DNA from 2 places in the Brevibacillus parabrevis genome. Region 2 is predicted to be linked to the other one. Evidence: riboswitches for the same ligand, from Rfam matches in the RefSeq annotation. Region 2 holds a riboswitch; the other holds the start of a gene.
What was found. Region 2 has a riboswitch for S-adenosylmethionine ahead of IRJ17_RS14625 (aminotransferase class I/II-fold pyridoxal phosphate-dependent enzyme). Riboswitches for the same ligand answer to the same signal wherever they lie in the genome.
Positions count from the first base shown of each region.

Region 1: linked by a shared signal. The riboswitch ahead of metH (methionine synthase) and the one ahead of IRJ17_RS14625 (aminotransferase class I/II-fold pyridoxal phosphate-dependent enzyme) in region 2 are both predicted to bind S-adenosylmethionine.

Region 1 covers NZ_CP064090.1:4,714,675-4,729,964, forward strand. The annotation lists gene IRJ17_RS21605 (GNAT family N-acetyltransferase) at 1-447, shown strand, start outside; gene IRJ17_RS21610 (peptide chain release factor 3) at 574-2,172, opposite strand; gene IRJ17_RS21615 (carboxypeptidase M32) at 2,364-3,884, shown strand; gene IRJ17_RS21620 (hypothetical protein) at 4,080-4,223, shown strand; gene IRJ17_RS21625 (mismatch-specific DNA-glycosylase) at 4,347-4,925, shown strand; gene IRJ17_RS21630 (phosphotransferase) at 5,003-5,989, shown strand; gene IRJ17_RS21635 (bifunctional homocysteine S-methyltransferase/methylenetetrahydrofolate reductase) at 6,062-7,927, opposite strand; gene metH (methionine synthase) at 7,962-11,411, opposite strand; SAM riboswitch class I at 11,528-11,628, opposite strand; gene IRJ17_RS21645 (YjcZ family sporulation protein) at 11,838-11,945, shown strand; gene IRJ17_RS21650 (YcdB/YcdC domain-containing protein) at 12,015-14,183, opposite strand; gene IRJ17_RS21655 (sigma-70 family RNA polymerase sigma factor) at 14,174-14,746, opposite strand; gene IRJ17_RS21660 (hypothetical protein) at 14,955-15,290, shown strand, end outside.
Region 2 covers NZ_CP064090.1:3,047,039-3,062,328, reverse strand. The annotation lists gene IRJ17_RS14635 (YhcN/YlaJ family sporulation lipoprotein) at 163-774, shown strand; gene IRJ17_RS14630 (trans-sulfuration enzyme family protein) at 801-1,991, opposite strand; gene IRJ17_RS14625 (aminotransferase class I/II-fold pyridoxal phosphate-dependent enzyme) at 1,988-3,151, opposite strand; SAM riboswitch class I at 3,247-3,372, opposite strand; gene IRJ17_RS14620 (pyridoxamine 5'-phosphate oxidase family protein) at 3,461-3,916, opposite strand; gene IRJ17_RS14615 (DUF5665 domain-containing protein) at 4,091-4,399, shown strand; gene IRJ17_RS14610 (hypothetical protein) at 4,406-5,782, opposite strand; gene IRJ17_RS14605 (hypothetical protein) at 6,012-6,284, opposite strand; gene IRJ17_RS14600 (YlaH-like family protein) at 6,294-6,620, opposite strand; gene IRJ17_RS14595 (glutathione peroxidase) at 6,857-7,330, shown strand; gene typA (translational GTPase TypA) at 7,398-9,239, opposite strand; gene IRJ17_RS14585 (YhcN/YlaJ family sporulation lipoprotein) at 9,376-9,984, shown strand; gene speD (adenosylmethionine decarboxylase) at 10,054-10,458, opposite strand; gene IRJ17_RS14575 (hypothetical protein) at 10,696-11,292, opposite strand; gene IRJ17_RS14570 (DUF4446 family protein) at 11,640-12,146, opposite strand; gene IRJ17_RS14565 (hypothetical protein) at 12,370-12,969, opposite strand; gene IRJ17_RS14560 (YktB family protein) at 13,195-13,821, shown strand; gene IRJ17_RS14555 (NAD(P)H-dependent flavin oxidoreductase) at 13,972-14,937, opposite strand; gene IRJ17_RS14550 (aminotransferase class I/II-fold pyridoxal phosphate-dependent enzyme) at 15,102-15,290, shown strand, end outside.

The DNA.
Region 1 (15,290 bases), 1.7 Mb from region 2:
GGGCTTTTGAACGAGCCATCCTGGTTGCAGTACATCGGTGATCGCGGCGTCCGCACGTTGGCAGATGCGCAGCAGTACATCGTCAACAGCTTGCAGGCAAGCTACGAAAGCTACGGCTTTGGCTTGTTTGTCGTCGCAGAAAAAGCAACAGGCACTCCGGTAGGCTTGTGTGGCCTCATAAAAAGAGATTTTCTGGAGGATGTCGATATCGGCTATGCTCTCTGTCCTCCCTATTGGGGAAAAGGGTACGCCTTCGAAGCGGCCTCCGCTGTTTTGGACTACGGGCGCGAGGCGTTCGGGCTGAAACGGATCGTCGCGATCACGGACAAGGCGAATGATGCATCCGGCAAATTGCTGGAGAAGCTGGGCTTGCGCTGGGAAGGCTACGTTCGCAAGCAGCCCGATCAGGAAGAGCTGAAGTTCTTCTCCATTGATTTCCCCTCCTAAGACTTTAGGCAAAAAAGCCGTTAGCAAGCCCGTCTTTAAGCGAGCAAATCTTTCAGTCAAGCGCGCCGGAACACGAAAAACAGGACCCCGCAATTCCTGCGAAGTCCTGTTCTACTCTCCTGCCACTTACGATTGAACAGCTTTCAACCCGAGCGAGCTTTCATGGAATTTGATGGACGAATGCTTATCCATCGCTACCCGAAGCTGGTACTCGCTTTCGAACAGCATGACCGGACGTCCGTAGCGGTCTGTCACGGTTTTGTTCTTCACGGCATCGAGCGCCGCTTTGTCGCCTTCGAGCCAGCGGGCAATCTGATACGGCATTCTCGTCAGCATAATATCGACGCCATACTCTGCTTTGAGTCGGTATTCCAGCACCTCAAACTGCAAGACGCCGACTACGCCGAGAATCAGTTCTTCCATTGGATAGGTGCGGAATAATTGTACCGTCCCTTCCTCTGTCAGCTGCATGATGCCTTTTTGGAACTGCTTGTGCTTCATCGCGTCTTTCACCATGACTTTGGAGAAAAACTCAGGCGAGAAGTGCGGCATTTCCTCGTACTCGAACGACTGGCCGACACAGAGCGTGTCTCCGATCTGGAAAATGCCCGGATCGAACAAGCCGATGACATCGCCTGCGAACGACTCCTCGACGATCTCGCGGTCTTGCGCCATGAACTGCACAGGCTGCGCCAGCTTGATGTCTTTGCCCAGACGCACGTGCTTCACGGCCATGCCGCGCTCGAACTTTCCGGAGCAAATGCGCAAGAAAGCGATACGGTCGCGGTGAGCCGGGTTCATGTTGGCCTGGATTTTGAAAATAAAGCCGGAGAACGGATTGGTGTACGGATCGATCATGCCGGCATTGCTCTTTTTCGCGGAAGGCGCTGGCGCCATTTGCAGGAAGTTGTCCAGGAAAGTCTGCACGCCGAAGTTGTTGATCGCGCTTCCGAAGAACACAGGTGTCAGCTGTCCTTGGGCAATCAGTTCCGGATCGAACTCATCCCCTGCTACGTCGAGCAGAGAAATTTCGTCCTGCAGTTGCTGCCACAGCTCCTGACCGACGCGGTCGCCGATCAGCGGGTCTTCGGCTCCCTCTACCGGGAAAAACGAGATATCTTCATGCTGCGTGTTGGTCTGATACAGCTCGACGCGGGATTTCATGCGGTCGTACACTCCGCTGAAGTAGCTTCCCATGCCGATCGGCCAGTTCATCGGGTACGAACGGATGCCCAGTACGCGCTCGATTTCTTCCAACAGCTCAAACGGGTCTTTCCCGTGACGGTCCAGCTTGTTGACGAATGTAAAAATCGGAATGCCGCGCATCCGACAGACCTTGAACAGCTTGATCGTCTGCGCCTCCACCCCTTTTGCCACGTCGATGATCATGACGGCAGCGTCGGCAGCAGTCAGGGTGCGGTACGTGTCTTCACTGAAGTCCTGGTGACCAGGAGTGTCCAAAATATTGATGTGGTGCCCGTTGTATTCAAAGTCCATCGCACTGGACGTAACGGAGATTCCGCGCTTTTTCTCGATCTCCATCCAGTCGGAGGTAGCGTGCTTGGAGTTTTTCCGGCCTTTGACCACCCCTGCTTCGCGAATGGCTCCGCCGTAGTAAAGCAGCTTTTCCGTCATCGTCGTTTTACCCGCATCCGGGTGGGAGATGATGGCAAAGGTGCGTCGTTTTGCTATCTCATTTTCCCATTGGGGATTGGTTTGACTCATCAATCATTCTCCTGTCATCGCGAATAAGTAGCCAGATTGTTTTCCTATACGATTATACCGACAAATGCGTGCTGCATCCACCTAGTAATTTTTCTTCAAACCGTTATAATATTTAGTAGTAAAAATTTTTTGACTGCATGATGTACATACTTGACCAATTAACGTTTTCATACTTACACAGGAGGGACTCCATGACGACCAATCTGGAAACACGCGCGGCTGATTTTCGCGCCTATGTGAAAAAAATGACCAGCTACAACCAGGCACTCGCAGTTCTGCAATGGGACAAAGCAACGCAAGCGCCACGCAAAGGGATGGATGCCCGCTCCGAGATTATCGGCGTGCTCGCTGGCGAACAGTTCAAGCTGGCGACATCCAAAGAAATGGAAGCGTTTTTAACCGAGCTCGGCGAACCTTCCGCACTGGAAGCGCTCGATGAGATCACGCGTCACAGCGTGCTCGAATGCAAAAAAGAATTTGACCGCAACAAGCAGATTCCGGCTGAGAAATACCAGGAATTTGTCGTTTTGACCTCCCAGGCGGAAACGGTATGGGAAGAAGCCCGCGCCAACAACGACTTCTCGATGTTCCAGCCGTACCTGGAAAAAATCGTGAACTTCCAGCTGGAGTTTATCGAATATTGGGGACACGACGGCAAAAACAAGTACAACACCTTGCTCGACCTGTACGAGCCGGGCATGACAGTCGATCAGCTCGATCCGATCTTCGCTACCCTGCGCGAGAAAACCGTCAAGCTGGTCAAAGCAATCGCGGAATCGCCGAACAAGCCGGACACCGCTTTCTTGAACAAAAACTTCCCGATTGCCGAGCAGGAGGCGTTCAGCCGCTTCATTTTGGAAAAAATCGGCTACGACTTCAAGGCGGGCCGCATGGACAAGAGCGCCCATCCATTCTGCACCACCTTCAATCCGGGCGACGTGCGCATTACGACTCGCTACGACGAAAACGACTTCAACTCGGCGCTGTTCAGCTGCATCCACGAAGCGGGTCACGCCATGTACGAACAAAACATCAATCCTGAGCTTTTGTTCACGCCGCTCTGCGACGGTACTTCGATGGGCATTCACGAGTCCCAGTCCCGCTTCTGGGAAAACATGATCGGACGCAGCCTGCCGTTCTGGAACCACTTTTTCGCTGATTTGCAAAAAGCATTCCCGGCCCAATTCGAAGGCGTATCCGTGGAAGACTTGTACCGGGCGATCAACTCTGTCACTCCGTCCTTCATCCGTACAGAGGCTGACGAGCTGACGTACAACTTGCACGTCATGATTCGCTACGAGATCGAAAAAGGCTTGATCAACCAAACGATCCAGGTTGCCGATCTGCCGAAAATCTGGAACGAAAAAATGCAGGAATACTTGGGCGTGGAACCGCCTACCGACACACTCGGCGTTCTGCAGGACGTGCACTGGTCCGGCGGCAGCTTCGGCTACTTCCCGACTTACTCGCTCGGCAACGTGTACGCGGCCCAATTTGCCCACGTCATGAAGCAGGAAATCAGCGGCTTCGAAGACTTGCTGGCAAACGGCGACTTCGCTCCGATCCGCGCTTGGTTGAAAGAAAAAATTCACCAGTACGGAAAAATGAAAAGCCCGCGTGAACTCGTGCAAGCGATCACGGGCGAAGGCACCAACGCGACCTACCTGATGGAATACTTGGAGAAAAAATATACCGACATCTACAAGCTGTAATGTGTAGATGGTTGTACCCACAGCGTTCCCAATCCGGGAGCGCTTTTTTCACGGATCGCTTGAAATCGCTTCCTTTTTGTTCACCTTCTATCCACGATTTCTTCACGCCTTATTCACACCTGCCCAGCCACAAACTCACAAAAGAGGAGTATGATAAGCGTGTAAAACATTTCCACCAAGTGAGGGGTAATCCTTATGATTCAACAATTGTCGCGCTGGTTGTGGGGCAAAGAAGAACACGAAGCCGTTCCTTTCGAGACAAAAAAATACGTCCGCAATGAAATGGAACAATTCATCACGAATGAGCCGGAGCACATGCTGCCGTACGCTCAGCTGTAAGATCGAACCTAATCACACTTTTACCGATAAGCTGCCAGCGTTTGGCAGCTTTTTTTGCCTGTTTCTGTAAGCGCTCTCCTCTGTGCTACAATCAAATCAAGGAAAACAATCGGAGGGATCATCTTGGTGGAATTTACGGAAAAATGGCTGCCTACTTACATCCGCCGCGATTTGACAGTGTTGTTTTGCGGCATCAATCCCGGGCGCGTATCGGCCACAGCCGGATTCCACTACGCGAACCCGGCGAATTTGTTTTGGCGCGGCTTGTTCGAGGGCGGGCTTACCGCAAGACAACTGCTGCCGGAAGAAACCTCGCTGCTGTTGGATTACAACTACGGCATTACCGATCTCGTCACGCGCCCTACCCGCTCCTCTTCTGATCTCACGCGCGAAGATTTTGACACAGGCGCAGAGCAGTTCGTGCACATGATCCAAACGTACCGCCCGCGCGTCATCTGCTTTAACGGAATTACAGCTTTTCGCCATGCAACAGGCCAGAAAAAAGCCGCTGTCGCGCTGGGTCTGCAACCAGAGAAGGCATTCGCTACCGACGATTGGGCAGGCAGCTACTTGTTCGTCATCCCGTCCACGAGTGGAGCCAACGCCTCATTCACACGGGCGGAACGCATCGCCAAATTCGCCGAGCTGAGCGACTTTTTGCGCCAAAAAGACTGGCATCCGCTTCCCTTGCCGCCCAACTGAAGCGCCGTGAGTGTCATCCGCTTGGGCCGCCGCGTATGATAATCGTACGTTTCTTTTGCAAGGGAGGCGCAAAACGGATGGACGACCTCATCGGCAAAATCGAGCAAAAGTACGCGCTGAAAGTATTGCAGCAGGAAACACTTCGCGAGACGCCCAAGTCGCTCGTCGTCTTTCTCGATACCTCGATCGGCAAGTTTATCGGCAAAATTTCGTACTTACCGAAAGAACGCCAGCACTTCATTTTGAACGCCGAAGCGCATTTGCGCAAAAAAGGCATTCTCATCCCCGGCATCCAGCGCACGAAAAGCAACCAGCGCTCGATTGTGTACAAAGACAACTTGTTTGTGCTGCACCAATGGTTTTCCTGGCCGAAAATCGCCTACAGCTCACCGAAAAAGCTGGAGCAGGTCGGAGCCGCACTAGGGCGCTTCCATCTGCAATCGCTCGGTTTTACTTCCAAGCATGGCGAGCTGTACAACGGGGCGAAAAAATGGTCGGAGGAATACAAGACGGATCTGGCTGCACTGGAAAAATGGGAGCAGCGCCACATGAGCAAAAAGAATCCGAAATCGACGACGATTGTGGAATACTTGCCTTATTTTCGCCAGGCAGGGCTTGCGGCGCGAGAACAGTTGAAATCATCCGCCTACTTTTCCAGCTGGAAAAAGCTTGCCCTGCGCAAGCATTTCCTCTGCCACGGAGATTTCAACAACGGCAATTTGCTCACGCGCAACCAGCAAATCGCGATTATCGACTGGGAAGACGTCCGCTACGATTTTCCTTCCAAAGACATCAGTCGCGTCCTCTCGCTCGCCATGCGCAAGGCAGGAAGCTGGAACGAGCCGTTGTTTACGTCTTTGTTGCGGGCCTACTTGCAGGAAAATCCGCTGTCTGCCGAGCAGCTGCATTTGCTGTTTGTCGATCTGACCTTCCCACATATCATGGAACGGTTTTTGCGCATGAAGCAGTATGAGGAGATGGAAGTGGCCGAGATTCAGAAGTTTTGCACGCGTGAGGCGATCAAGACCGCCTATATGCTGGATGAACTAAAAGCCCTCGCGTAAAGACGAAAGGCAGCTGCCTGTCTTGCGCGAGGGCCTATTGGGCTTTTTTCCTGTTTGGGCTGGTCTGGTCTTCTACGGTTGCGCCGTTTTGACCAGGGCGCTTTGCTGCCGCACGTACGCAATCAGGTCAGCAGCCATATCGTAATAGTTGAAAGGCGTAATCAGGTAAATCCCGTTGAAATAGCGGACAGCCGTGTCGAGCAGTTCTTTGGCGATGGCGATGCCTTCCTGCCTGGCCGCTGGTCCCTGTACTTTTTTCATCCGTTCCAAGGCTTCCGCCGAAAGCTTGATGCCAGGCACTTCATTGTGCAGGAACTCGGCATTTCTTGAACTGGTCAGCGGCATGATGCCGATAAAAACCGGGATGCCGATGTGCTTGGTCGCCTCGTGTACAAGGCGAATCGATTCGACGTCATACACAGGTTGGGTCATGATGTAATCAGCCCCTGCCTCGACTTTCTTTTCCAGCCGGGCGACAGCCGCTGCCATGTTGCGCACGTTCGGGTTGAAGGCTGCGCCCACGATGAACTGGGCTTTTTGCTTGAGCGGTCGTCCCGAGAACGAGACGCCTTCGTTCAACTGCTTCACCATGCGGATCAAATCGAACGAAGTGACATCAAACACCGAGCTTGCCCCCGGCAAATCGCCGAAGCGGGACGGGTCGCCCGTGATGACGAGAATTTGGTCGATGCCAAGCGCGTGCAGCCCCATCAGATGGGATTGCTGCCCGATCAAGTTGCGGTCACGGCAGGCAATATGCAAAAGCGGATCGATCCCGTGTCTCGTTTTCATCAGCGCTCCGAGCGCCATGTTGCTCATCCGCACCGTCGCAAGCGAATTGTCTGCCAGCGTGATCGCGTCTGCCCCTGCTTTGTGCAGCTCGCAGCAGCCGTCCAGAAACTGTTCGGCGTCGAGATCGCGCGGCGGATCAAATTCGACGATGATCGTTGTAGCTGTTTTCACCCGTTCCACGATGCTTGGCTTCTCGCGCTCGTGAATGCTTTGTACCGTTATGTGCGGACGCTCCGCCAACGCAATCGTTGGATTCACGCGTGCTTGCGGCTTTTGCCCTGCGAGCGCATCTGCTATCGCCTTCACGTGTGCAGGGGTCGTTCCGCAGCAGCCGCCGATCAGGCGCACTCCCTGGTCGCGCAGGCGCAGGGCGCTTTCGGCAAAATAGTCGGGAGACGACTTGAAGGCGTACTCCCCGTCCGTCATTCCCAGCCGTCCCGCATTGGGGAACGCTGACAGAAGCGAATCATCCGGGAAGATCGTGCTTTCAAAAGAGCGCAAAATTTCAGCCGGACCCAAGCGGCAGTTCAGACCGATGACGTCTGCTCCTGCCTGTTTCAGTTGCGGAAAAGCATCCGTCAGCGAGTAGCCGTCGCGCGTGCGTCCGACTTCCAATGTCGCCAGTTGCGCAATGACGGGCACATCTGTCAGCGGACGAATGACCTCGATGGCGAGCAGCAGTTCCTCCAGATCGAGGAACGTTTCCAAAATCAGCGCGTCTACGCCTGCGTGCAACAGCGCGATCGCCTGTTCCTCGTACTGGTCCCGATACTCATCCAGTACCTTTTTCTTCACCCGTCCAGCCAAAATCGAGCCGATGCTGCCTGCCACGTACGCATCGTCCTGAGCGGCTTCGCGGGCAATCGCCACGGCAAGACGGTTGATCCGCGCCACTTTGTGCTCCAAACCGTAGCGGCTGAGCGCATCCCGGTTCGCGGAAAATGTATTTGTCTCCAAAAGGCGCGCTCCTGCCTGATAGTACGACGCATGAACTTCGTGCACCACTCGCGGATTGGACAAACACAACTCTTCAAAGCTGACGCCAACCGGGGCGCCCAGCGCATGCAGCTGGGTCGCCATGGCTCCGTCTCCGACCAGCAGGTGCTCCTGCAAATACTCCCGTAAGTCTTGCTTGCTCGTCGTCAACTCAATCCCTTCTCTCCCATTTTCATTAGACGATCTATACTTCAAACACCGACGGACCTGCGTTAAAGTAACGCGCTTCCGGGTGGGCAAATACCATCGCGGATACAGAAGCTTCCGGCTCCATCATGAAGCCTTCTGTCAACTGGATGCCGATGTCTTCCGGCCGCAGCAGGCGGAACAGTTGCGCCTGGTCTTCCAAGTTCGGGCAAGCCGGATAGCCGAACGACACGCGAATGCCTCGATAGCGGGCACCGAAGCGCTCCAGCATGGTCATTTCCGCCGGATCAGGAATCCCCCATACATCGCGCATTACGTGGTGAATCCGCTCCGCAAAAGCTTCCGCCAGCTCCAGAGCCAATGCTTGCAAAACGTGCGAGCGCAAGTAGTCGCCGCGTTCCTTCAGTTCAGTCGAGCGCTCGCGAATGCCGCCGCCTGCTGTCACCGTCAAAAATCCGACGTAATCCATCTCCTTGCTCTCGACCGGACGCAAGAAATCGGACAGGCACAGATGCGGCTCTTCCGGCTGACGCGGGAACGAGAATCGTTCCAGCACTTTGCTGTGGTCGTTTGGATCGTAGACGATAATATCGTTGCCGTCCGCTTGCGCCGGGAAAAACTGATAGGCACCGTGCGCCTTGATCGTTCCCTGCTGCTTCGCTTCATTCAACAGCTCCTCGACTATCCCGTACAGTTCCAACGCCTTTTCGTCGCCCGCTTCCAGCAATTTTTCCACGTTTCCACGCACACCGAGATGCTTGCCGAGCAGCATGCGCAAATTCAGGTACGGTTGCAAATGGCTGATCGGGTACTGGCGCAGCACGTGTCGCTCGCAGTCTGGCGGCAACTGAATCGGAACGGTTCTGCTAATCGCCGAACGGGCAGGCAGCGGAGCTTTTTTCTCTTGTACCACCACGGGTTGCGCCGTTGCCGCCGCTTCAGCGAGTTCTTGCTGCTCAGCGACCAGACGCTCCCGCTCGTTCGGGTTTTGCAAACGGTTGACGAGGTCGAGTCCGTCCATCGCATCCTTGGCGTACAACACGATTCCGTGGTATTCCGGCGCGATCCGGTTGGAAGTGAATTTGCGCGTCAAAGCCGCACCTCCGACCATCATCGGCACATCGATTCCCGCTGCTTTCAAGTCTTGCGCGGTAATGACCATTTGCTGGGCCGATTTGACCAAAAGACCGGACAACCCGATCGCATCCGGCTTCTCTTCCCGGCAAGCGGCAATCAGTTGCTCAGGCGGCACCTTGATCCCCAGGTTCACTACGTTGTAGCCGTTGTTTGCCAAAATGATTTCCACCAGATTTTTGCCGATGTCGTGCACGTCGCCTTTGACTGTCGCCAGCAAAATCTTGCCTTTGGCCGCCGCATCGCTCTTTTCCATAAACGGCTCCAAAAACGAGACAGACGCTTTCATGACTTCTGCGCTTTGCAGCACTTCCGCTACGATCAGCTGGTTTCCGTTAAACAGGCGGCCGACCTCTTCCATTCCTGACATCAACGGGCCGTTAATAATTTCAAGCGGCGCATACTTTTCCAGAGCCAGCTTCAAATCGTCAGTCAAGCCATCCTTGGAGCCTTCGACGACATATCGGGCGAGGCGCTCTTCCAAAGTCAGCGTGGAAGCTTCCACCCGCACTTCTTTTTTCTTCTGGCGGTAAAATTCGGTGAATGCAGCCAGTGTTTCGTCGTTTGTCTCGAACAGCAGCGCTTCCGCCAGCTTGCGCTCATCCTCGGGAATCGACGCGTAGCGCTCCAGCTTTTCTGTATTGACGATGGCAAAATCGAGTCCGGCAACCGTCGTGTGGTACAAAAACACGGCGTTGAGCACTTCGCGGCCCGCTGCTGGCAGCCCGAAAGACACGTTGCTGACCCCGAGAATCGTTTTGCACAGCGGCATCGCTTCTTTAATGAGGCGAATCCCCTCAACCGTCTCCTTGGCGGAACCGATGTACTGCTCATCCCCTGTACCGACCGGGAACACCAGCGGGTCGAAAATGATGTCTTGCGGGGCAATTCCGTACTGGTTGACCAAAATATCGTACGAGCGCTTCGCCACTTCCAGCTTCTTCTCGCGCGTGACAGCCATGCCCGCTTCCTCGATCGTTCCGACGACTACAGCCGCTCCGAACTTTTTGATCAGCGGCGCTACTTCTTCAAAGCGCTCCAGGCCGTCTTCCAGGTTGATCGAGTTGAGAATCGCTTTTCCCTGGGAATAGCGCAGGCCCAGCTCCATTACTTTTGCATCCGTCGAGTCGATCATCAGCGGAGCCTTGACCTTTTTCACGACGAATTGCAGGAATTTTTCCATATCGGCGTATTCATCCCGATCCGGGTCAGCCAAACAAATATCGATGACGTGAGCGCCGCGTTTTACTTGTGCCCGGGCGATATCTGACGCTTCCTCGTATTGGCCTGCGGCGATCAAGTCGCGGAATTTTTTCGAACCGATGACGTTTGTGCGCTCCCCTACCAACAGCGGGCGACTGTCATCTTCCACGTACACGACTTCGATGCCGGATACCGCGCTGACAGCCTGATCGACAGCCTGACGTGGCTTGCAGTCTTTCAATGCTTCTGCCATCGCCCTGATATGGTCGGGCGTCGTTCCGCAGCAGCCGCCCGCCACGTTCAGCCAGCCTTGTTCCGCAAAAGCGCGCATTTTTGTCGCAAGCCCTTGCGGCGTCTCATGGTAATGTCCGTTTTCATCCGGCAAGCCCGCATTGGGGTAACAGCTCACTCCGCATTGAGCCAGTCCGGACAGCGTGCGCAGATGGTCGCGCATGAACTCGGGACCGGTCGCACAGTTCAGCCCAACGGACACGGGCTTCAAATGCTCAAGCGAGATATAAAACGCCTCGATGTTTTGACCGGCAAGAGTCGTGCCCATCGGTTCAATCGTCCCGGACAGCATGACGGGCAACTCCACATCCAGCTCTGCGAACGCTTTGCGGATGCCGATTCCCCCCGCCTTGACGTTCAGCGTATCCTGCGATGTTTCCAGCAGCAGCACGTCGGCTCCGCCAATGATCAGTCCTTTTGCCTGACGATAGTAGGACTCCACCAGCTCCTCGAAGGTGACGCCGCCTGTCAAAGCGAGCGTTTTCGTCGTCGGTCCCATTGCCCCTGCCACGTATCGCGGCCACTCGGTTGTGCTATAGGCATCTACGGCTTCCTTCGCCAGACGGGCCGCAGCGATGTTTAACTCCAAATCCTTGTCGGCGACATCGTACTCGGCCAACACGACGGAGGTGGCTCCGAATGTATTCGTCTCGACGATGTCCGCTCCCGCCTCCAAATATTTTTCGTGGATGGATCGAATGACGTCTGGTCGCGTCAAGTTCAAAAGCTCGTTGCAACCATCGTAGGCTTCGCCGCCAAAATCATCGGCGGTCAAGTTCGCCTGTTGCAGCATCGTGCCCATCGCACCGTCCAGAATCAGAATTTTCCGGGAAAGCTGTTCGCGAAAAGTGGGTTTCATTGACGTACTCCTTTTCTCCCTTGCGGCGTTTATTCTCGGCAGTTTTTTTGCACAAAAAAATCCTCTTCTTTGAAAGAAGAGGATTTGTCCGCGGATACAATTGCGCCTGAACCATCCTCTCATCTTTCAAAGCCGTAGCTTTGCTGGAATTGGCACCGGATTTTAACCGGTTGCCGAGGCTTCATCAGGCCAGTCCCTCTGCCTCTCTTGATAAGAGTTGTACCATGGTATTCATTTTTGACTTTCAGGTTTCATGTTTGACAGTATCTTAACACCGCGTCCTGTCTACGTCAATTGAGAATTTGTCTATTATTTACTGCTTTTCTCCCCGACTGCGCCCATTTTTGTGCTTACCGGGCATCCGCCCACGCCAATCTGTGCGATCGTGTATAGACTGTAGCATAACGGAAAGGAGGGGGAACAAACGTGAGTACATCTTACTGCGGAAATGGCATCTTTGGAGACTGCTTCGCACTGGTGCTCGTACTGTTTATCCTGCTGGTCATTGTTGGGTGTTCGTGTGACGACTGCTAGGTAAATGACAAGAAGAGGCTATCCCCCCGCCTTCCAGCTGGCTTGCGGGATAGCCTCTTTTTCTTGTCCTTACGGCTCGATTACAGCCTCGCCGCTTTTGGCATCGATGGTAATGAAACTGCTTGCCAGCTCTTCCTCGCTCCACGGAATGTACGCGAGTCTCGGACGATCCAGCCAATCGTTTTCCTGATCTTTTAACAGGTAAACAAGCCTGAGTGGCATGACGCGCAAAAACGACTCGGCAGCCTTTTGTTTGGAAACGACCTCGGCTGACGAAGGAAGCTCTATCAACTTGTGAGTCTCTCGCCAATTCCGGAAGCTGTTTACCTTCCCGGTCGAAGGGTCTACCGACACCTCGTAAGCGGCATCTGGCCCCTTGTCCAACACCGGAATCCCATCCTTGCTCATGACATAGCGGAATACCCAGTTGCCTGACGAAACCGGATTGGCTGCGCCAGGTTCCATCACTTGTGCAAGCTGCACTTCTTTTACGCCCGGATCGGCGTATTTGGCCAAAAAGAACACGGCTGCCTGCTCGGCCTGTTCGCGCTTCACGGTCACTTGCGTATTTGTGCGGGGAACGCGCAACCCAACTACCTGGCTCGTCTTCGCGTCGATCGTCACTTCATGCCAGCGGTCTTTGCTATCTGCCCAGTTGAATGATTTGTTCTTTTGGTGATCATCTACGGATTCCCGATAGGACATGCCTTCGACGTTGACGCCAAATTCCGTTTGCAAAAGCGCCTTCGCCTCTTCCTTCGTACGCACGATGACAGGCTGTTCGTGTGTCTCGAACGCATCTGCCTGCGGCTGCTCCCGCTGCAGCTGATCGTAGGCAAAGCCGTTGTTTCCCGTACCGTAGTTGATCTTGCCGCTATGCGCATCAATGTACCAATCAAGGAAAACCGGCCTTCCTTGTTGGAAAAAGGAAACCGCTGCCCTGTATTCCAGTGTCGGCTGTTTCAGCGCCTTCCCTTCGGACATGTGCTGCACGTATACAAGCTTCATATTTGCGGCCAGCTCGTTTTCGGCGGCGCTTTTCGCCACAGCTTCCGCAGCATCCGGGAACGAAGACGGGGAATACGCTCTCGTCGGTTTGCTGAACATCAGAAGACGTCCGGAGCTGCCCAGTTCAATATCCAGCACATCTTCCATGACAGGTAACCCGTTATGATAACGCATGAATTTTTCCGCGCTATTCGATTCCACATGGCGATAGTTCGCGCTGTCAGCTCCAAGCAATCGGCCGAGAAGCTGCTTCGCTTGCTTTAACGCCTCTGCTTCATTTGGCTTTTGCGCTTCTTCGTTGCGGTCCCGCTGAATCCGGTACAGATCGATGTCTTGCCCGTTGCCGATTTCGCTCACCATCGCTGTCTGGCCTTCGTCGTTCACTTTGCCCAAAACCAGCGCCCAGCCATCTCGAGTCAGCTGTTTGTTGTAGACAACCGGGAACGGATTCAGTTCAGTCACGGAGGCGGCGAATTTGGCAAACAGCTTCTGCTCCTGCTCGTTCAACCTGCCGAAAAAGGCGACGCGCTCCTTTTTGTCCACCTGGACAGTCAAGACATCGTACGGGACAGGCTTGCCGTTTTCCAACCGCTGATAGCTGACGTTCATCCACGTTCCGTTGCGCCAATCCTCATCCGCATAAACTTCTGTCGCCTGATGCGCGTAAACCTTCGCTTCTTCACCGAGCGCGGTCTGCAAAAATGCTTGCGCGACTTTCTCTGCTTGCGCGGGCGCAATCGTTGTTTTCTCGCCGTCACTGCTTGCGTCCAGCAAGTAGCTTTCGATCCGCCCCGTCCGGGTGTCATACGCGACTTGTCCGATTGCCCTGTCCTTTTGCAGCAAGGTCACAAGCGCAATCCCATCCAGCGTCTCGCCTTTGCGCAGTGTGACACCGCCAAGCTCAGGGACTGCCTTTTGCAGCGGAGCCAGCGCTTGTTCCGGTGAAACGGCCTGCTCCGCGGTTTTGTCCGTTTGATGCGCCGCCGCTGCGCTCGTTCCATTTTTTTGCGGCGACATGGACGGCAGAAAGCCCTCTCGCACCCCTAGCACGGTCAATGCCAGACAAGCCGCAAGCGATCCCGCCATGACTAACTGCTTGTGATTTTTCTGCTTTTTCTTCCCGACCTCCATCCGAATCCTCTCTTCCATTTCCCGGGTAAACTTCACTTCCGAAGCTGCCGCTTTCCCTGCTTCGCGTACAGCTTCACGCAGCCCCTGATCTAGTTCCATTCCAATCCCTCCTTTTCACACAATGCCCGAAAATGTTTGCGCGCCCGATGCAGCTGCGTCCGTACCGCATCCTCGGAAATATCCAGCACTTGTGCTACTTCCTTAATTGACAAATCTTCATAGTAATGAAGTACCATGACCTTTCGATACAAAGGCGACAGCATCATGACTTTCTCGGCGATATGTACCTGGTCCAGTTGCTTGAAAACGGACGATTCCACGTTCCCTTCCGCCACTTGTTCCGGCACGGTTTCTTTCGGGGAGACAAACGTAGAAAAGATTTGCCGGAACGACCACGATCGCAAATACTTGCGCGATTCATTGATGGCAATCCGGTACAGCCATGTTTTCAAACTGCTCTCATGGCGAAACTGATCCAGCGACCGATAGGCTTTCAGGAACACTTCCTGTGTGATGTCTTCCGCGATTCCGCGATCTTTGACGATCATGTAGGCGAGCTGGACGATTTTGTCACCGTAGTCATTCATCAAAGTCGACAGCAGCGCATCCTTGGTCGGCTGCAAAGACCGCTCTGCCGCGTTAGCCTTTGCACTGGCATTCAGATTGACATTCACTTTGCTTCACCTCCTCTTGCAAACGATATCCATTTGATCCAGCAGCCTGCTTTTTGTGACAGAAATCGCGATTTATTTTTCCTGGCCTCTGTTTTCAGCGGAAAAGACGACACCTGCGCGCACTGCGTTCGTTGTCAGAGCGGAACGCTTTTGCTATCATGAGGCTTACCTAACCCCTAGAAAGGAACGATTGACGATGAACACTTTGCTCGCTTGTGAAAAAGACGAGTTTTTGTCCTGTATAGAGACGGTAAAGGAACTGGAAACATCCGAGTTTGAAACATATTCCATCGTAAAGCATACCGAAACAGGTGAACACTATTTGCGCTACTTTTTGTCGCATATCAACCTGTCCGAAGGCGGCAGAAGGGACAATTACGATCACTTTTTGCCACTCGACTCCGACGACGTTCTCGGTCTGATGTTTGGCGATCAGGATTACCACTTCCCGGAAAACTGGCGCTCTTCCTACCTGCGCAGCGGCAACGACAATCGGCTGATCCCTTTTGATCCATCCGAGAATTACGATCTG
Region 2 (15,290 bases):
TGCAATTTTTGGAGGGATGCTCAATTGTGGCGACGTGATGTACTACAGTCTATGTTCGGTCGAACAGAGATAGACGACCCTTGGCAGAATGAAATGGGGCGGAGGGGAACAAAATACAGGTAACCTGCCCTCCTGATCGGAGGCACTACGGGGAAAGGGAGTATGCGTGTGAAACGGATCATCATTGGTTGCCTGGGTGCGAGCCTTGTTTTGTCAGGGTGCATGGCGGGCAACAAAGCGAACCAGGCTGCGCCACAACCCAACCAACAGCAAGCGCCCCATACCCAGCGCGTTCAGCAAACGGCACCGGAACCAGCTTACAACCAATCTTCGCAGGCGACCGCCGACCGTCTCGTCCAGTTGGCTACTCGCGTGAAAAAAGTCAATGGCGCCACAGCCGTGGTTATTGGCAAATACGCCGTCGTCGGGATCGATGTAGACGCCCAATTGGATCGGCCGGAAGTCGGCGTCATCAAGTACACCGTGGCAGAAGCGCTGAAAGAAGACCCGCAGGGGGCCAATGCCGTCGTAACAGCCGACCCGGACATCGTTCAGCGGCTGAAAGAAATGGCGGCAGACATTCGCAGAGGCCACCCGATCTCCGGCTTCGCAGAGGAATTGGCCGACATCGTCGGACGGATCATTCCGCAACTGCCGCGAGATGTCAGAAGGCGCGAAGAAACACCGGCGCAGGAAAATCAGCAACAACAGATCAACAACGATGGGCGTACCCCGCAAGGAAAAATCAACGTAAATCGCACTGGCACTCCATAAGAAAAAGAGGCATAGCCCCCGGTTCGTTACACCCGGGAGTATGCCTCTTTTTTGCTTGGAATCGCGGATGGCAAAGGCGGCAGTGCTTCCAAAGCCTGTTTCAAGTCTGCCAGCAAATCGTCCGCGTCTTCCAGACCTGCGGACAACCGGATCAAACCGTCTGTAATGCCGCGAGCTTGCCGCTCCTCTGCTGGCATCGCCGCATGCGACATCATGACCGGATACGAGAGAATCGTCTCCACCGCGCCAAGACTGACCGCTACAATCGGCAGCTTTACGCGGTCAAACAACGCTTTTGCCCGCTCGCGGCTCCCGACGTCAAAAGACAATACGGCGCCGTGGCCGCTCGCCTGTTTTTGCTGAACGAGATGTCCCGGATGCTCAGCCAAGCCTGTATAGTAGACGCGGCTCACTTCGGGGTGGCAAGAAAGCCATTCCGCCAAAACTCCGGCAGACTTCGTGCTGACATCCAGACGCGCTTTGAGCGTCTTCAGCCCTCTCATGACCAGCCAGCAATCCTGAACGCCGAGAACGGCTCCCATGCCGTTTTGGATGAGGTACAGCTGTTCGCCGAGCGCTTCATCGCGGGTTACCGCCAGACCTGCAACAACGTCGCTGTGGCCGCCGATAAACTTGGTTGCACTGTGGATGACGATATCCGCCCCCAGCTCCAATGGCCGCTGATAGTACGGCGTCAGGAACGTATTGTCCACGATGACGAGCAGGTCATGCTCTTTCGCAATGGCGGAAACGGCAGCGATATCGGTCACTTTCAACGTCGGATTGGACGGAGTTTCCAGATAGACCCCTCTGGTAGCCGGAGTGATCGCCGCGCGCACCGCTTCCGTTTGTGTCGCATCCACAAACGTGACAGAGATTCCCATTCTCGACAGCACTCTCGTCAGAAAACGGAAAGTGCCGCCGTACACATCTTCCGCGACCACGATATGATCGCCCGCCGAAAAGAGCATGAACACACTGGAAATGGCCGCCATGCCGGAAGAAAAGGCGAACCCGCGCGCTCCGCCTTCGAGTGCGGCGATCGCTTCTTCCAGCGCATGTCTCGTCGGGTTCCCCGAGCGGGCGTAATCGTATGTGCCCGGCTGATCGATATCAAACTGATGAAAAGTGGAAGCCTGGTAAATCGGAACCGACGACGCACCTGTAAACGGATCGATGCCTGTGGAGCCATGCAAAACTTTTGTCGCGAAATTCATCGAACAGCCCCCCCAACGACGAGACTTGCATCCAGCGCTTGAAACAAATCAGCGATCAAATCATCCGGATGTTCAATCCCCACCGAAAGCCTCAGCAATCGATCGCACACGCCGACATACGCCCGCACTTCCTCGGGGATGTCTGCGTGAGTCTGTGTCGCCGGGTACGTACACAACGACTCTACCCCGCCAAGACTTTCCGCAAAGGAGACGACGCGCAAATTTTGCAGAAACAAGCCCACCTGCTCCTGGGAGCGTACCCGGAACGAAACCATGCCGCTGTATCCGCTCGCCTGGCTCGCCTGAATCTCATGCCCGGGATGCTCTTCCAGTCCGGGATAAAACACTTCGGCAACGGCTGGATGTTCTTTCAGCTTTTTCGCTACCGCGAGCGCATTCGACTGGTGTCTGTCCATGCGCAGCGCCAACGTTTTCATGCCGCGCACCAGAAGCCAGCTATCCTGCGGCCCCAGCACGGCGCCGATCGAATTGTGCAAAAACCGGATTTTTTCCGACAACTCCTCGCCCTTTGTAACGATCAACCCTGCCAGCACATCGTTGTGTCCGCCCAAATACTTCGTTGCGCTGTGCAAAATCACATCAGCCCCAAGCTCTAGCGGGCGTTGACAATACGGAGTCATGAACGTGTTGTCTACAATCGTCAGAAGCCCGTGTTGCTTGGCCAGGCTGGTTATTTCACGAATATTTGTAATCTGCATGAGCGGATTGGTCGGCGTCTCGACGAAAATCGCTTTCGTCTCTGCGCGCAGCGCCTTTTTCACCGCTTCCAGATCGCGCAAATCTACGTAAGTAAAAGCAAGCCCGTAACGGGAAAGCACTTGTTCAAACAAGCGATACGTCCCGCCGTACAAATCGAGCGATACGATGAGGTGATCGCCTTGGGAAAACAACCCCATTACCGTATGGACTGCCGCCATCCCGGACGCGCAGGCAAAGCCGGCATCGCCTCCCTCTGCCTCAGCGATTGTCTCTTCCAAAACAGAACGGGTAGGATTCGCCGTCCGCGTATAGTCAAAACCTGTGCTCTGTCCCAGCGCCGGATGGCGATAAGCGGTAGCGTAGTAGACGGGGAAGCTCACCGCACCCGTTTTCTCATCTTTGCCTACGCCTGCCTGAATCAATTTTGTTTCCAGTCTCATACCGTAATTCTCTCCCTCCAATGATGTCGAGGGGCATGAAAAAAGCCCCCTTTCCTCTGAAAGAAGGCTTTGTTTACGTCGCCGTAAGCAAGACCTTCTCATCTTTCAGAGTTAAAAAACTCTGCAGGAATTAGCACCATTATCTCCCCGTATGAACGAACATACAGGTGATTGGTTGCCGGGCATCATCGGGCCAGTCCCTCCGCCTCTCTGGATAAGAAGTTTGCTATTCAATTTGAATGACCTAATACTAAAGGATAGCGCTGTTTCTTGTCAACAAGATTTTCCACAAGAGTGTGACAACCGCGCCTACGCTTTTTTCAAGGCGTCCATGACCTGATTGTCCAGCTTCGCTGCGGCATTTTTGTCGTATGTCTTTTCGTACTGAGGCTCTACGGATATGCGCGAACCGTAAAACATCACGTCTCTGACAGAGTCAATCGCAATCTCCGCCATCGCAAGCTTCAGGGGAACCCCTTCCAGCCGTTCTGCCTTCAGCTCGGCGCGCCCGTTGATCGCAAAAGAAGAGCCTGCCCCGATCAAATGCAGCACGACCTGCGGTTCTTTGGCGATATTGGCGAGAATGCGGGAGCGGCTGTCTACAGCAAAACGGATGAGTCCGCTGTTCACAGCAAAAGTCCAGGACAAGGAACTGACGGATGGCGCACCTGTCTCGTGATCGACTGTGGCCAACGTCACAAAGCGCTCTTTTTGCAGGAGCGCGAACAGTTCTTCCGATAAGGTTTGGGATACGGTTTCAGCCATTCGGATGCCTCCTCGTATACTTTTGTACGTCTATTGTACCCCTCCCGCAAGCCGGAGGCAAACCTTTCCTCCCCGCCTTGATTCTGGTCGGCTTTTTCCCTAAACTGGTAGAAAACAATGCTTCCAGGAACAAGGAGGTTGAAACAAGTGGCTCCTACGCCTACAGATCGGCTCATGCACAAAATAGATCAAGTCCTCCACGAGCTTCAGGAAGTGCGGAAAATGAACGAGCGCATGGATAAGATCGCCATGTTTTTGGAGGATATCCGGCTTGCTGATGTCATCCAAAATTACACAGCCCCGCGCAAGCTGCTCTGGATCAATTTCCTCGCAGGTCTTGCCCGGGGTCTTGGTTTGACGATTGGGACTGCTATCGTTCTCGCACTGCTCGGTTCGCTACTGACACAATTTCTCTCGATCCCGATCCTCGGCGACTACATCCGCGAACTGGTCGATTACGTCCAGACTTACAAACAGCCGTAACAGCAGCTACTTGTCTTTCTTTTTGTCACGATCGTCGTCATCTTCGTCACGATCGCGGTCATCGTCGTCCCGATCGTCATCGTCCCATTTGCCATCGTGTTTCTTCCAGAAGCCGTACGCTTTGCCATTCGGATGCTTGTGCTTTTTCTCATCCTCATCATGCTCAGGCGGCGCGACGATGACCTTCGTGCTCAGGACGATGTCTGCTTGCTTGACCAGCTTGTCTTTTACATACAGTTCAAGCTGAATCGCTTTGGCCGTGTACGAGCGATCTTTGTACGTCAATTCCAGCGTGTACTCGCCCTTGTCATTGGGCTTGATCTCTTTTTTCTTGCCGTCTGGTTTAATCGCGAAAAGCTTCGCCTTTTGCTTTTTGTCCCAGCCCTTGACGGTACCTTTCAGTTCGATCTGCTTTTTCTTTATGTCGTGCACAGCTGTGCCCGCAATGCTGTAGTCTACTGCCGGATTGTTGTCCGGTGTCTTTTTCGGCTCAATCGCAATCGAGTCCTCGTCCACCTTTTTCCCGGCCTCATACACTTCGATCACAGCCTTGCTGCTCTTGGCATCCGTCGTCGGATTCTCGAAAGTCACACTGAAGCTGTCGACGTTATCGAGCAGCTTTTTCAGGCTGGCCTCTTTTCGCACGCCGTTATACGTGACGACAACCCGCTCCGCCCCGTGCTTGACAATCCCTTTGACTTGCCACTCTGCTTTTTTCGCGTCATAAACCGTGAACATATGGAGCAGCCTGTTTTTGTCCTCTTCCGTTTGCGCTACGAGCTTTACTTTCTCCGTGTCGGCAAGCACGCTTCCCGCAAAAGCCTGAACGGTCACATACTGCTCGGCGGACGTACCGACGGCAGGGAAGCTGACGGTAAACGAGTGCTCGCTGGTCGGCACCGTCTCGATGATATCACCGTTCGGCTTGGTCACGACCACCTTGGTCACGTCCGGTGTCACAAGACCTTTGATGTACACCTTGTCGCTTTTCGTCTGGGCGCTCACGCTGACCAGTTGCTCATCCGCTTTCGGGCTGCGCACTTCCAGCCAGATGTCGTTGTAGTAGTCGCGATAAATCCGCTCCCATTCCGCCTTGTTCGTTTCCATATACGATTGCAACTTTACGTTCAAATTAATTTTATCGACGATAATGTACAGATGGTCTGCCTGTGTTTTCAGGAGCGTGTTCAGCGTAGCCGGATCGCTTTGGACAAGCTCCTTGAGCTGATATCGGGTCGCTTTCTGTCCTTGCTCATTCATGACTACCTTAGATGTTTCGGCTGCTCCTGTCGAGCTTGCGTCCGCCAGAAGCGGTGTCAGGCAACCGATGAGTCCCGCCGCTGTTACGACAGCCAAAACGGGCCTGGTCATGATTTTTTTCATTGTTGTTCCCCCTCTATTCTGCCAGTCATTCCCTCTGTGCCCAGGGCAACCATACAGACGGCGCATTTTTTTCAAAAGTTGCATCCGGAAGAAAACCACTCCTAATGGCCCATTTTCCGCTTGCAGAACCAGTTTGTTTTGAGGCTAATCACCCGCACCTGGATTAAAAAAGACTCCCGCAAGCCTCGGATTCGTCCCCAAGGCTTCGGGAGTCTTTTTGTTTCGCTCATCAACAGTTGAATTTCAGCTCGTTTTCAATTGCAGCCAGCAGGCTCTCCACCGCTTCCGCGGGATAGCGGTTATCTACCGCACCCGCTTCCTGCTTGCCCGACAAATGATACCAGCCGTTTTCCACCCGGTACGAAAGCTCGCTGATGGCATGATCCTCCAGCAACAGCTGGGCAAAAAACGCGGCAGTGTCGAGCGCAGACTGATCGTCGGGGCGGGCTTCTGCCACAACCTGAATTTGCAGCCAGTTAAAAAGGGCATCTTCACGCTTCATGAGAAATCCTCACTTTCGCTCTGTTTGCTCCGGCTTGATGCGCAATTTCACAACGACCAAAATCGCAATGGCAACCAGCATCGCGCTCTTCACCGGCAGTTGGACATCCAGAATGGCAAAAATAAGCGCACCTGCGAACAGCAAAATGTACAAAAGCAATGTTTTCAAAATCGGCATGCGAATGCGGGTTGCAAATCCAAGGTAGTACACGATAATCAATTGCACAAACAAGATCCAAGCCCGGTTATGGTCTGCCCACAGGCGGAAGCTGTCAAACGCCGTGAGCTGATCCGGGTTGGCGGGTACGTAAGTTGAAGCAAGCTGTATCCAGTCCATCCTGATCTCTCCTGTAACGCAAAAGGATTTCTCGTTTCACATGCGGGAATCGACTGTTTCTTTTGCATCCTCTTATTCTGTTTCCACATTTTTATGTATCCTTTTTACTTTATCAGGTAACCGTTTCATTTGTCAAAATAGATCGGCACACACTTTGGCACGCGCCAGTTACTGCCTATTTTTGGGCGAACATGCTATGATGGACAAGTCAAGTATGCCAAAAAGGTGGGAATCCAATGAGCTTGTACGATATTGCCGTCCAAACGATTTCCGGAGAAGAGACGACGCTTGCCGCTTACAAAGGACAAGTGCTTCTGATCGTCAACACAGCCAGCCAGTGCGGTTTGACTCCGCAGTACAAAGGACTTCAGGAACTGTACACAAAATACAAGGACAAAGGCTTTGCCGTGCTCGGCTTTCCTTGCAACCAGTTTGCGGGTCAAGAACCAGGCAGCGAAGCAGAGATCGCTTCCTTTTGCGAAAGTCACTACGGCGTGACCTTCCCGTTGTTTGCCAAGCTTGAGGTCAATGGCCCTGGCACCCATCCTTTGTACCAGCACCTGAAAGCACACGCATCGGAAGGCGAAAGCGAAGACATCGAATGGAACTTCGCAAAATTTCTCGTCGACAAGGACGGACAGGTGGCCAAGCGCATCGGCGCCCGCGTGCAACCGGAGGAACTTGCAGCCGACATCGAAAGTCTTTTGTAGATCAACCAAAGTCAAAAAAAGCCGCTTCGTCCCGATCAGGGCAAAGCGGCTTTCTTGTTATTCACGCTTAGGCTTGCGGTTGTGCTTCCCAGCGTCTTTGTTTTTCATAGCGCTCACGATCCGATTTGTTCAGATACTTTTTGCGCAGGCGAACGGAATGCGGAGTTACCTCGCACAGCTCGTCGTCATTCAAGTATTCCAAAGCTTCTTCGAGCGTTAGCAGACGTGGCGTCTTCATTTTTACCGTCTCGTCTTTCGTTGCGGAACGCACGTTTGTCGCATGCTTTTCCTTGCAGACGTTCACAGTCAGGTCATTGTCGCGGTTGTGCTCGCCCACGATCATGCCTTCGTATACTTCCGTACCAGGCTGGATGAACATGATTCCGCGATCCTCTACAGACATCAGTCCGTACGTGGTCGCTGTGCCTGTCTCATGGGAAATGAGCACCCCGGCATGGCGTCCACCTACCGCGCCTTGCACCAGCGGACGATAGCTGTCGAAGGAGTGGTTGAGGATGCCGTAGCCGCGAGTAATCGTCAAGAACTCTGTCCGGTAGCCGATCAAACCGCGGGATGGAATGATAAATTCCAGGCGAACTTGACCGAAGCCGTTGTTGATCATGTTGACCATCTCAGCCTTGCGTTGGCCAAGCGTCTCCATGACTGGCCCGGTGTACTCTTCCGGTACGTCGATCACGAGAAACTCTGCCGGCTCCATTTTTTGTCCATCGACCATACGCACGATAACTTCCGGCTTGGATACGCCCAACTCGAAGCCTTCGCGACGCATGTTTTCGACCAGGATGGACAGATGCAATTCGCCGCGCCCAGATACGATGAAAGCATCTGGAGAATCTGTTTCCTCGACACGAAGAGATACATCTGTCTCCAATTCCGCCATCAGGCGATCACGCAGCTTGCGGGATGTTACGTGCTTGCCTTCGCGACCTGCAAACGGGCTGTTGTTCACCAGGAAAGTCATTTGCAGTGTTGGCTCGTCAATTTTCAGCAATGGCAATGCGTCTGGATGGTCTGCATGGCACACCGTTTCCCCGACGTTGATATCGTCAATCCCTGCGATCGCTACGATATCGCCCGCTCTTGCTGTTTTTTGTTCCACGCGCTGCAAGCCGGAGAAGCCAAACAGCTTTTGAATCCGCGCTTTTTTCACTTCGCCTTCGCGTGTGGTAACAGATACCATTTCATTTACGTTCATCGTTCCGCGATAAATGCGGCCGATCCCGATACGACCCAAAAAGTCGTTGTAATCCAGCATGGTTACTTGCATTTGGAGTGGAGCCGCTTCGTCGGCATCAGGTGCAGGCATATGCTCAACAATGGTGTCGAAGAGTGGACGAAGGTCGCCTTCCAGCTTATCTGGCTCCATGCCTGCGATACCTTGCAGACCGGAAGCGTAAACGATCGGAAATTCCAGCTGATCTTCCGTCGCGTCCAGATCGATAAACAGGTCGTACACTTCGTTGATGACTTCTTGAGGGCGTGCATTGTCGCGGTCTACCTTGTTCACGACAACGATTGGGGTAACTTTTGCTTCGAGCGCTTTTTTCAATACGAAACGCGTTTGTGGCATACAGCCTTCAAATGCGTCAACAATCAAAAGAACGCCGTCCACCATGCTCATGATCCGCTCTACTTCGCCACCGAAGTCGGCGTGGCCCGGGGTATCCAAAATGTTGATGGTGAACTCATTGTATTTCACGGATGTCGTTTTCGCCAGGATCGTAATCCCGCGCTCCCGCTCCAGGTCGTTGGAGTCCATCATTCTCTCCTCTACCTGCTGATTGCTGCGGAATGTGCCCGATTGAATCAAAAGCTTGTCAACCAAAGTAGTTTTCCCGTGGTCAACGTGGGCAATAATCGCGATGTTGCGTATGTCAAGACGCTTCATGTGAACCTCCTCTGTTATGCATACCTTCCATATTAACAGGTCGTGAAACCCGGCACAATGGGCATTTTTTGACGGAAAGCACTTCCTGATTAGCATGTGCCACAAGCGCCATACTATAGACAGGAGGTGGTCTGCCATGAGGAAAAAAGGGCCGAGCTATTTAGCAGGCTTATGTTTGATTGCAGCAGCGCTGGTCGGGTGCGCAACTTCCAAAGCAGGTCCCGACACAGGAGCGCAGACGCAAAGCAGCTCGTATTCGAAGACACCGCTGACGCGATCCAGCATCGCGCACGATCATAACGCTTATACACAAGGAATCAACGCGCAAAACTACCTGAAAGGCTACACCTCAAACGGCTTCAATCAAAACCTCGCTGAACAGCTGACGAAAGCGGCAGACGACGTTCCCGGCGTAGATCGGGCCACAGTGGTCGTCAGCGGCAACGACGCCGTCATAGGCGTCAAAGTGCGCGACAACCTCGCCCAGCCCCAGGCAGAAGTGATTGAGCAACAGGTGCACTCGGCTTGCCGCGCAGTTTCCCCTGCCTTGCAGCTGCAAGTATCATCCGAGCCATCCGTATTTGATCGGGTACGCGCGATCAATGCGCAAATTTACCAGGAAGCCACCAATCGCACCAACGATCTTTTGCACGAAGGCGGTACGGCCGGACAAAAAGTGATGAACACCTCGACGGAGTTCACCAGACTCCTGCACGATATGGGCGCGACCGTCAAACAGCCGTAATGATGTCGCTCACTCACGTAAAAGAGGTGCGGAATGTGGTTCCGCACCTCTTGAATACTCTTCCGTTTGTTACTTGCTCACAACTTCAGCCACTTTGATTTCTGGCTCAATCACTTGCAGTTCACCAATTCCGCGAACGAGTTTCTTCGCGTAGGTTTTCTCCGGCTTCAGCACGGATACCAAGTAGTCGATAGCAACTTGCGGATCGACTGTCTCGCCACAAGTGTAGCAATCCAGAGCAGCAAAACCACGCTCAGGATAAGTATGAATGGACAGGTGGCTTTCCGAGAGAAGAACCAGTACGGTAGCACCCTGAGGAGAAAACTGCTTTGCTTGCACGCTAAGCACCGTAGCTCCGCATGCCTCAGCAGCTTCAATCATTTCCTTTTTCAAAAATTCTGCGTCGTTCAACAAGTCAAACTGAACTCCCCATGTGTCAACAGCAACGTGTCTTCCGAAAGTCGAGTATTCCATCTTTCGGTTCCCCCTTCCTAACGAGTGTAATGTTAAACATCGCTAGGACCTGCGTCATTCACTAACGGGGGCGGTTTCCCTCTTGTTATCCACCCTTTGAAGTGAATCCTGGTTCCTAATCCTGTTTCCAACGAAAACAACAATACCATGTATTTGCCTACTTTGACAATACCCTTTTCAAGAAAAAGTCCAAGAAAAAAACGGGCACCATCTGGCACCCGTTTTCGTCGAACGTTCCTACACTTCTAATTCAAACAGCCGCTGCGACAATGACACTAAGCGTGCATCGATTGCTGGAAGCTTCTCAGGCGCAGCTCCCTTTGCCCAATTTCGCAAATCCAGCCAGCGGTCCGTCTCCTGACGCAAGGACTCGATCTCTCTTTCGCTGCCTTCTTGCTGGAACAACGACTCCAGCTCGCTCGCCGCGTTCAGAGAGGTATTTTCAAAGATGGACGTCTCCTCATCCCCAGACAATTCCTGAATGCTTACAACAGAACCTTGGTCGTAATGGTAGACCATGGTGAAGCCTTCGTAAATTCTGTGGACGATTCCGTAGCCCCGAAACGTTTTCATCGCTTTTCGCATCGCGTTTGCCAGCTGTCTGTCCCGAATGAGATAGGAGCTATCGCAGGAATAGCGGTTGCCCGCACGGCAAAAACTCAGTTGAATTTCGCCGTTATGGTCAGTCAGAATCACGTCGCGGTCGCCGTTGTCGCATACTTTGACATCGACTGAAATGTGTTCATTGGTGAAGAGCGAGACGAATTGGTTCAGCTCCTCTTCATTCACCGTAAAATAGGCCTTGGCGTAGTTGGTTGCTAAACGCTGTGCCATAAATATCTCCTCAATTCTTTTGGTTTCCGTGGGCCGATTACGACCAAACTGTGTCCAAATGTAGAGGAGATACGCTAAGTGTCAACGAAGGAACGCTGTAGAACCTGGCCTTGCCCCGCGAATCGAAAATCGATTTGGGTAATGAAGGCGGATCACCTACTTTTTGTTTTTCCGAAAAAAAGCCATCCTTGACACCTTTATTATACAACAGGCGCCCTCAAAAGTCTTGATGAAAAAGCAGATGAATTTGCGCAAAAATAACGAATATCTGCAATATAGCGCAGGGAGACGAAAGGATCTCCCTGAATCATTCATATGCTTGCGGTTTCAAAAGAATTCGCTAGGAGTTACAATCCAGGATTGGCAGTCATCGCCTTTTTGATTGCGGCCTGTTCTTCTTCGGACAAATGGTAAGTGGATGCGCCCGCTTCAATCGGCTTGGCATACACGCGCGATTCTTCCCGGCCGAAAATACTGGTGATCACCACGCCGTTTTGGGCATCGTCCAAAATCGCCATGGAAAAGCTGAGATCGCTTCCGACATCTCCAAAAGCGTTGTAGCGAATAATCGCTACTTTGCCACATTGGGCTGCAATGCGCTGCGACAGGCGATTAATCGTAAACTGCTGATCACTTTGCAGCTTTTTCACTTCATCCACCTGATCAAGCAATCTGTGCAGTCCTTCCTCCAGGTTGGCTCCTCCGGTACCTGTCATCAGCCTGTTGATCGATTTGCGCATCCGGTTGATGCGAACGGATTGCAGGATGATGACGAGCAGCAAAATCAGGGTCAGCGCGATGACCGCCAAGAGCAAAATCGCTACATTGGAAGTCTGGGATAGGAATGGTTCCAAAACATTTTCTTCCTTTCTGATACGTGCGTGCGTATAAGCAGTCAAAACCTCCTCTATTGTACCTCCGCATTGCCTGGCGTTCAAACAAAGTCTTGGGCAAAACAAGAATTACTAAAATTTGCGCAACCAAAAAAAGCGACACTCTCCATTGTGAGATGTCGCTTTTTTTAATTCGCACGCCTATGTGTCAAACTCATCGTCCTATGGTTATCCTCCAGTCTACCTACGCTTCCAGCAGCAGCATTTCCCGACGAAGCTGTTTTAGTATTTCCATGGATTTGCCAATTTGCGTCTGATCTTCTGCCTGTATCGCATCAAACAACGTCGCCAATTCGTAATCAAGCTCCAGGCGCAAGACAGGAATCCGTTCTTCTGAGTCGCGTCGTTTCAAAGCAGCAATCACCTGGTCCATCGTCACGTTGCAAAATTTTTCGTAGATCATTGTTTTCTCAGCTCCTTTAATTTCCACTATTCTGACGACTTCGCCGTACTGGACGTGCTTCACCAAGATGCAGTCTTCAAACGTGACCTTGATGATGGCGTGCCCCTTGGCTTGCTCCACGAAGCGGTATAGCACCAGCGCCACGCGGGAGTCATGCACCGGAACACCTGCCACTTGCAGCTTGTAAGACCCGTTTAATCGCTGCATTTTCCAGTCGGAAAGGCCGTCTGTGGTATTCACGAGGAGGTGAAACTGCTCGGGAGATTCCTTCCACGTGACGCTCACCCCCGCTTCCACCAGGGCCTGCACCATCGCGTGCAATGTTTTGCGATCAAACCAAACCGCGAGATTGTAATACTCCAACTCCATGCCGAGATTCATCCAGGCCCCTCCCGTTGACAGAATACTCAGATTTCACTTTCGCTGTAAGGGAGTGAGTGGTATATCATATTATTCACGCTTCGGTTTTGCTATTCATATCCCGGCAAGTATTTTTTTCCTGCGTGGTATGATATCATATGGAGGTTTCCAAGCTCCCTTGACAAGGACGTTCGCCCTTTTCTTTTGCATGGCGATCGATCATGGATAAATTGAGGTGTTTGTTTCATGACTGCTTTTTCCGGCTTTCACCAGGAAGACTTTGACGTTTTTGCCATTGATGGACTCGACCAGCGAATGGACGCCATCAAAACGATTGTTCGTCCCAAGCTTGAAGCGCTTGGCCATCATTTCGCGCCTGTCTTGTCGCTTAAAACCGGGGACGAGATGTTTTTTCATGTAGCCAAGCACGCTCGCCGTACCGTCAACCCGCCAAAAGATACGTGGGTTGCCTGGGCCAATGACAAACGCGGGTACAAAAAGCATCCCCACTTTCAAATCGGGCTATGGCAGACTCACCTGTTTGTCTGGTATGCTGTGATTTACGAAGCGCCGGCGAAAACCGAGATCAGCCAGTCGCTCCAGTCCAAACTCGACGAGGTCATGACGCTCGTGCCGGATACGTTCCACTGGTCGCCTGACCACACGGAGCCAACGAGCCATTCTCAGGCAGAGCTGGGCAGAGACGGCGTGAAAAAGCTGGTGGACAGGCTGGCTCAAGTAAAAAAGGCGGAGCTGCTCTGCGGCATTACGATTGATCGCCATGATCCCGTGCTCGCCGATCCGGAAGCCTTGCTGGAACGCCTCGAAAACACGTTTACCGTCCTCGGCAAGCTGTATACAATCGGTCGTTAACCTTTCATCTATCGCCTCCCTGGCATTTGGTTAAGGTATATGCAAAAGAACAGGTCCGCTTTCTTTTGAAAAGCGCTTGCCTGTTCTTTTGTTTTTGGCACACCCTGACGGCACAATAACGGGCATTCTAAAATAGGCTCGCTTACCTGCCTATCTGCCCTGAAGACTGTTCAATCGCCCAAGTCCGCCTTCCACCTCTTGCAGCATCCGCTCGAACAGCTGCTGCACGGTCGGGATGTCGTCGATCAGGCCGATGACTTGACCAGCCCAGCCAAAGCCGTTGTCACAGTCGCCTTCGTAAATAAAGGTGCGGTTATTTTCGCCGCTGATGAAGCTTTTCAGCTCTTCATAGCCGGCTCCTGCTTTTTCCATTTGCAAAATGCGGTCCGATCCTGGCGTGCGCACGACCCTCGCCGGGGCTCCCAGCGTCCTTTTGATGACGGCGGTATCTTGCTCGGTTCCGTTCAATAGAGCCTGCTTGTACGCCTCATGGGCATGCACGCATTCCTGTGTGGCGATGAAGCGTGTTCCCATCTCCACCCCTTCGGCACCGAGAGCGAGCGCAGCGAGAAGCCCGCGACCGTCACCGATTCCGCCGCTTGCCAGCACCGGAATGTTTACAGAGTCCACGACGCGCGGAATCAGCACGAACGTACCGATATCATCGCGTCCAAGGTGGCCGCCGCCTTCCTGTCCGACCGCCATGACCGCGTCTGCCCCGATCGCTTCCGCTTTTTGCGCTTGCCGCACGGAAGCGACCAGCACGAGCTTTTTGATCGGATGACCGTCCAGCCTGCGCAAAAGAGGTTCGGGATTGCCTCCCGTCACGGAGATGGCTGCTACGCCCTCCTCGATGGCAACCTCCAGCGCCTCCTCATAAGGGCGGTTGTATTGGCCAATCGCGAAGTTGACGCCAAAAGGTTTGTCCGTCAACTGCCGCACCTTGCGAATTTCTTCGCGCAGCGCTTCTGCCGAGGGCAGCGACATCGCGGTGACCTGTCCCAATCCTCCCGCATTTGACACAGCTGCTGCCAATTCTGCGTATGCTAGATAGGCCAATCCGCCCTGAACTACCGGATGGTCGATTTTCAGCAGTTCCGTTACTCTTGTTTTCATCCCCATCCCCCCATTTTTGTTATGCTTCTCGGCTACCAGAGGAAACTCCTGCTGCCACACGCGAATATGAATAAAAATTCGCTTGCTTTCCCCCCCTATTTTGCTATACTCAATTTGTTTGTTTTATCCCCTTTATTCTTGATTCGTAAAGCGAGGCGATCGTAGTGAGACAAATGAAAACTCCTTTGTTCAGCGGGTTGTTGGAGCACGCCAACCGGAACCCGATTCAATTTCACATTCCGGGCCATAAGAAAGGTATGGGCATGCATCCGGCATTTCGCGAGTTCATCGGGGAGAACGCTCTCTCGATAGACCTCATCAACATTGCCCCGCTGGATGACTTGCACCATCCG